Regions from separate parts of the Actinosynnema sp. NPDC023587 genome, predicted to be linked through region 2. Evidence: riboswitches for the same ligand, from Rfam matches in the RefSeq annotation. Region 2 holds a riboswitch; the other holds the start of a gene.

Region 1 (4,402 bases), 340 kb from region 2:
CCCGGCCGCGCCATCAGCCGGGCGATCACCACCGGCAGCGTCGGCGCGTCCGGCCGGGCCAGGAAGCTCGTCGCCCCGAACTCGCCGAGCGCCACCACGAACCCGAACCCGGCCGCCGCGACCAGCGACCGCGACGCCAGCGGCAGGTCCACTTCGCGCCACACCCGCCACGGGCTCGCGCCCAGCGACGCCGCCGCCTGCCGCAGCCGCTCGTCCACGGCCCGCAGCACCGGCAGCACGATCCGCACGATCAACGGCGTCACCACCAGCGCCTGCGCCAACGGCACCAGCAACGGCGAGGTCCGGAAGTCGCCCGGCAGCGCGTCCATGGTGATCAGGTAGCCGAAGCCGACCGTCACCGCGGACACGCCCAGCGGCAGCATCAACGCGGTGTCCAGCGCCTCGGCGAACCACGACCCGTGCCGGCGCAACCCGACCAGCACCACGGCCGACACGACGCCGACCACCAGCGCCACCAGGGTCGCGTCGGTGGCGACCCGCACCGAGTTCACCGCCGCCTGCCACCCGGACACGGCGAGCGTCCCGCGCTCCCCCGTGCCGGCCAGCGCCCGGTACCCGGCCAGGCTCCAACCGTTCGCGGTGGACAGCGAGCGGACCACCAGGCCCACCACGGGCAGCAGCAGCGCGCACACGACGAGCCACGCCGTCGCGACCACGCCCCACTCGCCGCCGACCGGCCGCCGGGTGCTCTCCACCCGCAGCGACAGCGCCTTCTCCCGCCGCCGACGGGCCGCGCCACCCAGCAGCAGCACCGCGAGCACCGCCGCGAACTGCAACAACGACAACGCCGCCGCGCCCGACAGGTCGAACAGCTCGACCGTGCGGAGGTAGATCTCGGTCTCCAACGTCCGGTGGCGCGCGCCGCCCAGCACCAGCACCACGCCGAAACTGGTGGCGCAGAACAGGAACACGACCGACGCCGCCGACCCGATCGCGGGGGCCAGGGCGGGCAGCACCACGGAGGTGAACGCGCGCGGCCGGGACGCCCCCAGCGCCCGCGCCGCGTCCTCGGCCCGCCGGTCGACCTTCGCCCACAGCCCGCCGACGGTCCGCGCGACCACGGCGACGTTGAAGAACGCGTTGGCCAGCACGATCGGCAGCACCCCGCCGTCGGGCCACAGCGCCCGGAACGCCAACCCGACCACCACGGTCGGCAGCACGAACGGCACCATCACCGCCGCCCGCACCACGCCGGAGCCGCGCACCCGGCACCGGGCCAGCAGGAACGCCACCGGCAGGCCGGTGAGCAGCGCCAACGCCGTGGCCGCCGCCGCCTGCCCCAGGGTGAAGCCGATCAGCCCCCACGTGCGCGGGTCGACCAGCGCGGGCCACACGCCGCCGTCGCCCAGGCCGAGACCGATGATCGCGAGCACGGGCCAGGCGAAGAACACCCCGAGGAACGCCAGCGGCAGCAGGGCCGCGAGCGTCCAGCCCAGCCGCGCGCCGGGCCGCCGCCGGCCGGACGGGGGTCCGGCCGGCCGGGTCGCGCGGTCAGCGGTCAGCCCTGGACCAGCGTGCGCCACTGCTGGACCCACTGCTCGCGGTTGGCGTCCACCTGGTTCGCGGGCAGGGTGCGGGCCTCCGCCGGCAGGGGTGCGGCCTTGGTCCACGCCTCGGGCAGCGCCACGCCCTCGCGGGAGGGGTAGACGTACATCTTCCCGGGCACGTCGGCCTGGAACTCCTCCGACAGCAGGAAGTCCACGACCTTGCGCGCGTCGTCGGCGTTCTTCGCGCCGTTCAGCACGCCCGCGTACTCGACCTGCCGGTAGCAGGTGTCGAGCAGCGCCTTGGTGCGCGGGGTGCCGTCGTCACCGATCTCGGCGGACGGCGAGGACGCGTAGGACACCACGGCCGGGCGCGGCCCCTTGCCGCTGGAGCCGGAGAAGTCCTGGGTGTAGGCCTCCTCCCAGCCGCTGACCACCTTGACGCCGTTGGCCTTCAGCTTCGACCAGTACTCCGCCCACCCGGACTCGCCGAACTCGTCGATCGTGCCGAGCAGGAACGCCAGGCCCGGCGAGGACGTGGCGGGGTCCTCGACCACCAGCTTGTCCTGGTACTTCGGGTCGACCAGGTCGGCGTAGGACTTCGGCTCGCCCAGGTCCTTGAAGGCGGCGACGTCGATGTTCACGCACACGTCGCCGACGTCCACCGCGTGCAGCCGGTTCGGCGGGTCGAGCTGGTAGCGCTGCGCGCCCTGGCCCGCCTCGGGCGAGGCGTGCTCGGCGAAGACTCCCTCCTTCAACGCGCGCGACGCGAAGGTCGAGTCGACGCCGAACGCGACGTCGCCGAGCGGGTTGGCCTTGGTGAGCACCAGCTTGTTGGTCAGCTCGCCGGCGTCGCCCGAGGCCAGCGGCTTGACCGTGATCCCGGTCTCGGCCTTGAAGGCGTCGAGGACCTCTTGCGTGACCCCGAAGGAGTCGTGGGTGACCAGGGTCACCACCCGCTCGCCGGGCGGCGGCGGGTCCCCGGCGGTGACGGAGCACGCGGTCAGCGCGACCCCGGTGACGGCGGCGGTCAGCACGCGTCGAAGCATCATCTCTCCCTACACCGGCATGACCCGGATCAGGTGCGGACGGTCGAGGGCTTGCGAGCCCTCCTCTCAGCCCGGCGCAACACCGGACTCCCGTGGTGACCTCGCACCCTACGCGACGCGGTGGGACGATCGAGGACATGGCCGAGCTGCTGACCGACGATCAGGTGACCGCTGCCCTGTCCGCCCTGCCCGGGTGGACCGCCCAGGACGCCGCGCTCGTGCGCACGGCGGAACTGGCGAGCTTCCCGCACGCGATCCAGGTGGTGAACCGGGTGGCGGAGATCGCGGAGAACGACGACCACCACCCGGACATCGACATCCGGTGGCGCACGCTGACCTTCCGGTGCAGCACGCACTCCATCGGCGGGATCACCGCCCTGGACGTGTCACTGGCGGGCGAGATCGACGGCGTGCTCGACGCGCTCGGGTGACGTCCGCCGCAGCGCGACGGCGATCGCCACCAGCGTGAGCAGACCCACCGCCGGGTACACCCAGCCGAGCAGGGAGAGGTACCAGGGGCGCGGGATGATCCAGATCGATTCCTGGAGGATCAGCAGGATCGAGATCAGGTAGCTGCCGATCGCCAGCAGCCACGCCCACGCCGCAACCGTCACCAGGCGGTGCCGGGCGGTCCCGTGGACCAGCCACAGCAGGGCCGGGATCGCCCACACCCAGTGGTGGCTCCACGAGATCGGCGACACCAGCAGCCCGAGGAACTGCACGGTGACCAGCGTCGCCAAGGTGTCCCCGGCCTTGACCGCGGAGTGCAGCGCCCACGCCGCGAGCCCCACCGCGACGAGCGCGCCGACCAGGTAGACCGGGCCGGTCTGCACGTCGTAGCCGACGGTCCGGGACAGCGCGCCGCGCAGCGACTGGTTGATCGCCGACCCGACCGGGCCGACCCGGGTGGCGTCCCCGAGCAGCTCGAACCAGAACTGGTGGGACTGGCGCGCCGAGAGCAGGTAGCCGAGCCCGACCGTGCCCGCGAAGGCGGCGACGGACCAGGCGGCGGCCTTGAAGTTGCGGGTGACCAGGAAGTACAGGCCGGTGATCGCCGGCGTGAGCTTGATCCCCGCCGCGATGCCGACGCCCGCGCCGCCCGCCCACGAGCGCGCGCCGACCACCGTGCCGAGGAGCAGGGCGGCCAGGACCAGGTTGATCTGGCCGTAGTTGAGGGTGGTGCGGACCGGCTCGACCCAGACGAACAGCGCGGTCCACAGCATCGCCCGGCGCGGGTCGCCGCTGCCGACCAGGGTCAGCGACTTGCGCACCACGAACCACAGGCAGAACAGGCAGAGGAGCTGCCAGACCCAGCGCGAGGCTTCCCACGAGATCCACGACAGCGGCAGGAACAGGAACGCCGCGAACGGGGGGTACGTGAACGGCAGGGCGAACTTGTCCGAGAACTCGCTGAGCCGCCACTGGTAGAGCTCGCCGGTGAACAGCTCGGGCGAGCCGTTCCGGTAGACCATCAGGTCGATCATGGTCATCTGGGTCTGGAACGCCACCATCACCAGGTGGCCGGCCAGCGAGAGCCCGAACAACCACGGCGCGACGGTGAGGACCCGAGCCTCGACAGCTCGCAGGTTCACAGCCTGTACCTCCACGATCGTGTGAATTGCACGACTACCGGGCCACGAAACCGGGTACTCGGACGTCAAGACGAGTGGGAGATCAACGCAAGGGGATTCGCATGACCGCCGACATCGTCGTGTTCACCGTCGCAGCACTCGGAATGCTGGCCACCGCCGGGGGCGTGTTCGCCCTCGCCCGGCACAGCCGCAACCACGTGCGCTGACGCCGTGACCATCTGACATGGCAACCAGGGGCCTCCCGACGCACATCGTC
Region 2 (4,402 bases):
GCCGAGGTCGTGCCCTTCTCGCACCGTCAGCTCAACGGCACGAAAGCCGCGCTGGACACCCTCTCCGCACCGGTCTCGGTGACCGGCTGGCGGGTGGACGACGCGAGCAACACCGTCGTGGTGGAGGTCAACCGCCACACCCGCGACGCGGCGGCCGACGCGTTCGTCGCGACCGCCAAGTCGGTCGGCACGGCCGTGCGCGTGGTCGAGGTGGACGAGTCGCCCACCCCGCTCTACGACACCCGGGGCGGCGACGCGTACTACATCGGCGGCGGTGGCCGCTGCTCGATCGGCTTCGCGGTCGGCGGCGGCTTCGTGACGGCCGGGCACTGCGGCCGGACCGGTGCCTCCACGACCGGTGCCAACCGGGTTTCCCAGGGCACGTTCCGGGGCTCCTCGTTCCCCGGGAACGACTACGCCTGGGTGGCGACCAACTCCAACTGGACCTCCCGCCCGTGGGTCAACCGCAGCGGCTCCAACGTGATCGTCAAGGGCGGCACGGCGGCGGCCGTGGGCGCGCAGGTCTGCCGCTCGGGTTCCACCACCGGCTGGCGCTGCGGCACCGTCCAGGCCAAGAACTCCACGGTGAACTACCCGCAGGGCTCGGTGTCCGGCCTCACCCGCACGAACGCGTGCGCCGAACCCGGCGACTCGGGCGGCTCGTGGGTGGCGGGCACCGGCTTCGGCCAGGCCCAGGGCGTGACCTCCGGCGGGTCGGGCAACTGCTCGTCCGGCGGCACGACCTACTTCCAGCCGCTGAACGAGATCCTCAGCGCTTACGGGCTGCGGCTGACCGTCGGCTGACGTCCGGGGTGGCGCGCGGGACCTCCCTGCGGACCGCGCACCACGAGCGGAACACCCCTCGGGCCCTCCCCCCTCGCCCGAGGGGTGTTCCTCGTCAGCCGAACTGCACCGACCGCTTGGACAGCCCGTACCAGAAGCCGTCCACGGTGGTGGTCGCGTCCTGGCCGGCGCTCGCGCCCAGCGACACGAACAGCGGCGCGAAGTGCTCGGTGCGCGGGTGCGCGATGCCGGCGGCCGGTGCCTTGTGCCGGAAGTCCAGCAGGCCGTCCACGTCCTCGGCGGCCAGCGCCCGGCCGGCCCAGTCGTCGAACTCGGCCGACCACTCCGGCGGCCGGTAGTCCGGTCCGACGCGCATGTCCACGCAGCTCAGGTTGTGCGTCATGAACCCGCTGCCGACGATCAGCACGCCCTGCTCGCGCAGCGGGGCCAGCTTGCGCCCGACGTCGAACAGCCGGCGCGGGTCCAGGGTCGGCATCGACATCTGGAGCACCGGGACGTCCGCCTCCGGGAACATCTCCTTCAGCGGCACGTACGCGCCGTGGTCCAGGCCGCGCGCGGCGTCCCGGGCCACCGGCTCGTCGACCAGCGCCTCGACGTTCGCGGCGAGCTCGGGCGCGCCCGGCGCGGCGTAGGTGACCTCGTAGTAGCGCTGCGGGAAGCCCCAGAAGTCGTAGGTGAGCGGCGCGGTCGTGGTCGCGCCCAGGGTGAGGGGTTGTTCCTCCCAGTGCGCGGACACGATGAGGATCGACTCCGGGCGCGGGAGCGTCGCGGACCACGACGCCAGCTCGCCGGTCCACCGCTCGTCGTCGGCCAGCGGGGGAGCCCCGTGGCCCAGGTACAGCACAGGCATCACCCCGCCGACTGTACGCCCTTTAGTTGAATTTTCAACCAGGCTGCGGCGGCCCGGGGGTCGTCGGCCGCCGTGATCGCGCGCACCACCACGACCCGCTCCGCGCCCGCCGCCAGGACCTCCGGCAGCCGGTCCCGGTCGATGCCGCCGATGGCGAACCACGGCCGGTCCGTCGTCCCGGCGGTCGCCCGCACCAGGTCCAGCCCCGGCGCGGGCCGACCCGGCTTCGTCGGCGTCGGCCAGCACGGGCCGGTGCAGAAGTAGTCCACGCCCGGCTCGCCCGCCGCCGCGCGCGCCTGCCCGACGTCGTGCGTCGACCGGCCGATCACCACCTCGTCGCCGACCACCCGGCGGGCCAGTGGCACCGGCAGGTCGTCCTGGCCCAGGTGCAGCACGTCGGCGTCCACCGCGAGCGCCACATCCGCCCGGTCGTTCACCGCCAGCAGCGCGCCGTGCCGCGCGCACGCCTCGGCCAGCACCTCCAGCGCCGCGATCTCCTGCTTGGCTTCCAGTCCCTTGTCCCGCAACTGCACCACGTCCACGCCGCCCGCCAGCGCCGCGTCCGCGAACTCCGCGAGGTCCGGGCGCGCCGGCGTGCAGAGGTACAGCCGCGCGTCGGCGAGCCGCCGCCTGATCTGGGTTCCGTCGAGTCCTGGCACGGCCGCACGGTAACCGCCGGCCGGAATCGTGCGCTACGGTGGACGTGGTCCGCACGGGAGCCCGGAGAACACCGGGCTGAGAGGGAGCGTGGTTCGCTCCGACCGTCGAACCTGATCCGGGTCATGCCGGCGCAGGGAGCGTGAATGCCTTGGTGAGCACGAGTGGGGTGACCGTCCTCGGCGGCGGTGTCATCGGCCTGTCCGTCGCGTGGTTCGCCGCGCGCGACGGGTTCGCGGTCGAGGTCGTCGACCCCGGTTCGCCGCACGGCGGTTCGTGGGTCGCGGGCGGGATGCTCGCGCCGATCACCGAGGCGTGGCCCGGCGACGAGGACGTGCTGGCGCTGGGCGTGGAATCGTTGGCCCGCTGGCCGGCGTTCGCCGCCGACCTCGGCGTCGCGCTGAGCCTGGTCGGCACCCTCGCGGTGGCCACCGACGTCGCGGACGGCGAAGTCCTCGACCAGTTGCGCGCCCACCTGGAGAGCCAGGGGCGCTCGGCCACCCGGCTGACCCGGCGCGAGCTGCGCGCGGCGGAACCGGGCCTCGGACCGTCCGTCCGAAGTGGACTCTCCGTGCCGGGGGACCTCTCGGTGGACAACCGCGACCTGCTGCGCGCACTGCGCGCCGCCTGCGCGCGGCACGGCGTCCGGTTCGCCACCGAGTCCACACAGGACCACGAGATCACGGTCATCGCCGCCGGCGCGTGGAGCCGCGACCTGCACCCCCTGCTGCGCGAGGTGATCCGGCCCGTCAAGGGCGAGATCCTGCGCCTGTCGGCCCGCCCCGGCGCACTGCCACCACCCCGGCACACCGTGCGCGCGCAGGTGTCCAGCCGGCCCGTGTACCTCGTGCCCCGCGCCGGCGGACTGGTCCTGGGCGCGACCCAGTACGAAGCCGGGTTCGACCCGGACGTGACCGTCGGCGGCGTGCGGGACCTGCTGCGCGACGCGGAAGTCGTGTGGCCGGCCATCGCCGAGTACGCGCTCACCGAGTGCGCCGCCGGCTTCCGCGCCGGCAGCCCCGACAACCTGCCGGTCGTCGACTGGCTCGAACCCGGCGTGCTGGCCGCCACCGGCCACCACCGCAACGGCCTGCTGCTCGCGCCCGTCACGGCGCGGCGGGTGCTCGACCTGCTCCGCGAAGGGGGAACCAGGTGAAGGTCCGGGTCAACGGGGAAGAACGCGAGCTGGCCGACGGCGCGACCGTCGCGACCGTGCTCGACCTGCTCGGCGCGCCGGCCTCCGGGGTGGCCGTGGCGCTGGACGGCGAAGTCGTGCCGCGCGCGGCGTGGCCGTCCACCACCGTGCCGGCCGGGTCCGCCGTCGAAGTGCTGACCGCCGTGCAAGGAGGCTGACGTGGACGACCCGCTGATCATCGCGAACCGCGAGTTCGCCTCCCGGCTCGTCATGGGCACCGGGGGAGCGGCGAACCTGGCGGTGCTGGAACGCGCGCTGGTCGCGTCCGGCACCGAGCTGACCACCGTCGCCCTGCGGCGCGTCGACGCCACCGGCGGCGGCGTGCTGGAGTTGTTGCGCCGCCTGGGCATCGCCGTGCTGCCGAACACGGCGGGCTGCCGGGGCGCGGCCGAGGCCGTGCTCACCGCGCGCCTGGCCCGCGAGGCGTTGGAAACCCACTGGGTCAAGCTGGAAGTCGTCGCCGACGAACAAACCCTGCTGCCGGACCCCGTGGAACTCCTCGACGCGGCCGAGCAGCTCGTGGACGACGGCTTCGTCGTCCTCCCGTACACCAACGACGACCCGGTCCTCGCGCGCCGCCTGGAAGACGTCGGCTGCGCCGCCGTCATGCCCCTCGGATCGCCCATCGGCACCGGCCTGGGCATCCGGAACCCGCACAACATCGAACTCATCGTCGCCCGCGCCGGCGTGCCGGTGATCCTCGACGCCGGCATCGGCACCGCCTCGGATGCCGCGCTGGCAATGGAACTCGGCTGTTCCGCTGTGCTGTTGGCCACTGCCGTGACCCGGGCCCAGGACCCGCTCCGGATGGCCGCCGCGATGCGCTCGGCCGTGGAAGCCGGCAGGTTGGCCCGCTTGGCCGGCCGGATACCCCAGCGGTTCTGGGCCCGTGCGTC

The links. A riboswitch is a leader RNA that binds a small molecule or an ion and turns the genes downstream of it on or off. The one in region 2 is predicted to bind thiamine pyrophosphate.
Region 1: another riboswitch for thiamine pyrophosphate. It lies ahead of AB0G01_RS00080 (thiamine ABC transporter substrate-binding protein); the one in region 2 lies ahead of thiO (glycine oxidase ThiO).

What each region holds. Positions count from the first base shown of each region.
Region 1 is NZ_JBFABG010000001.1:14,385-18,786, forward strand. It holds gene AB0G01_RS00075 (iron ABC transporter permease) at 1-1,436, opposite strand, end outside; gene AB0G01_RS00080 (thiamine ABC transporter substrate-binding protein) at 1,520-2,554, opposite strand; TPP riboswitch at 2,542-2,658, opposite strand; gene AB0G01_RS00085 (4a-hydroxytetrahydrobiopterin dehydratase) at 2,692-2,985, shown strand; gene AB0G01_RS00090 (mannosyltransferase) at 2,941-4,146, opposite strand.
Region 2 is NZ_JBFABG010000001.1:349,776-354,177, reverse strand. It holds gene AB0G01_RS01770 (S1 family peptidase) at 1-804, shown strand, start outside; gene AB0G01_RS01765 (class III extradiol ring-cleavage dioxygenase) at 899-1,654, opposite strand; gene thiE (thiamine phosphate synthase) at 1,654-2,313, opposite strand; TPP riboswitch at 2,357-2,468, shown strand; gene thiO (glycine oxidase ThiO) at 2,466-3,467, shown strand; gene thiS (sulfur carrier protein ThiS) at 3,464-3,664, shown strand; gene AB0G01_RS01745 (thiazole synthase) at 3,666-4,402, shown strand, end outside.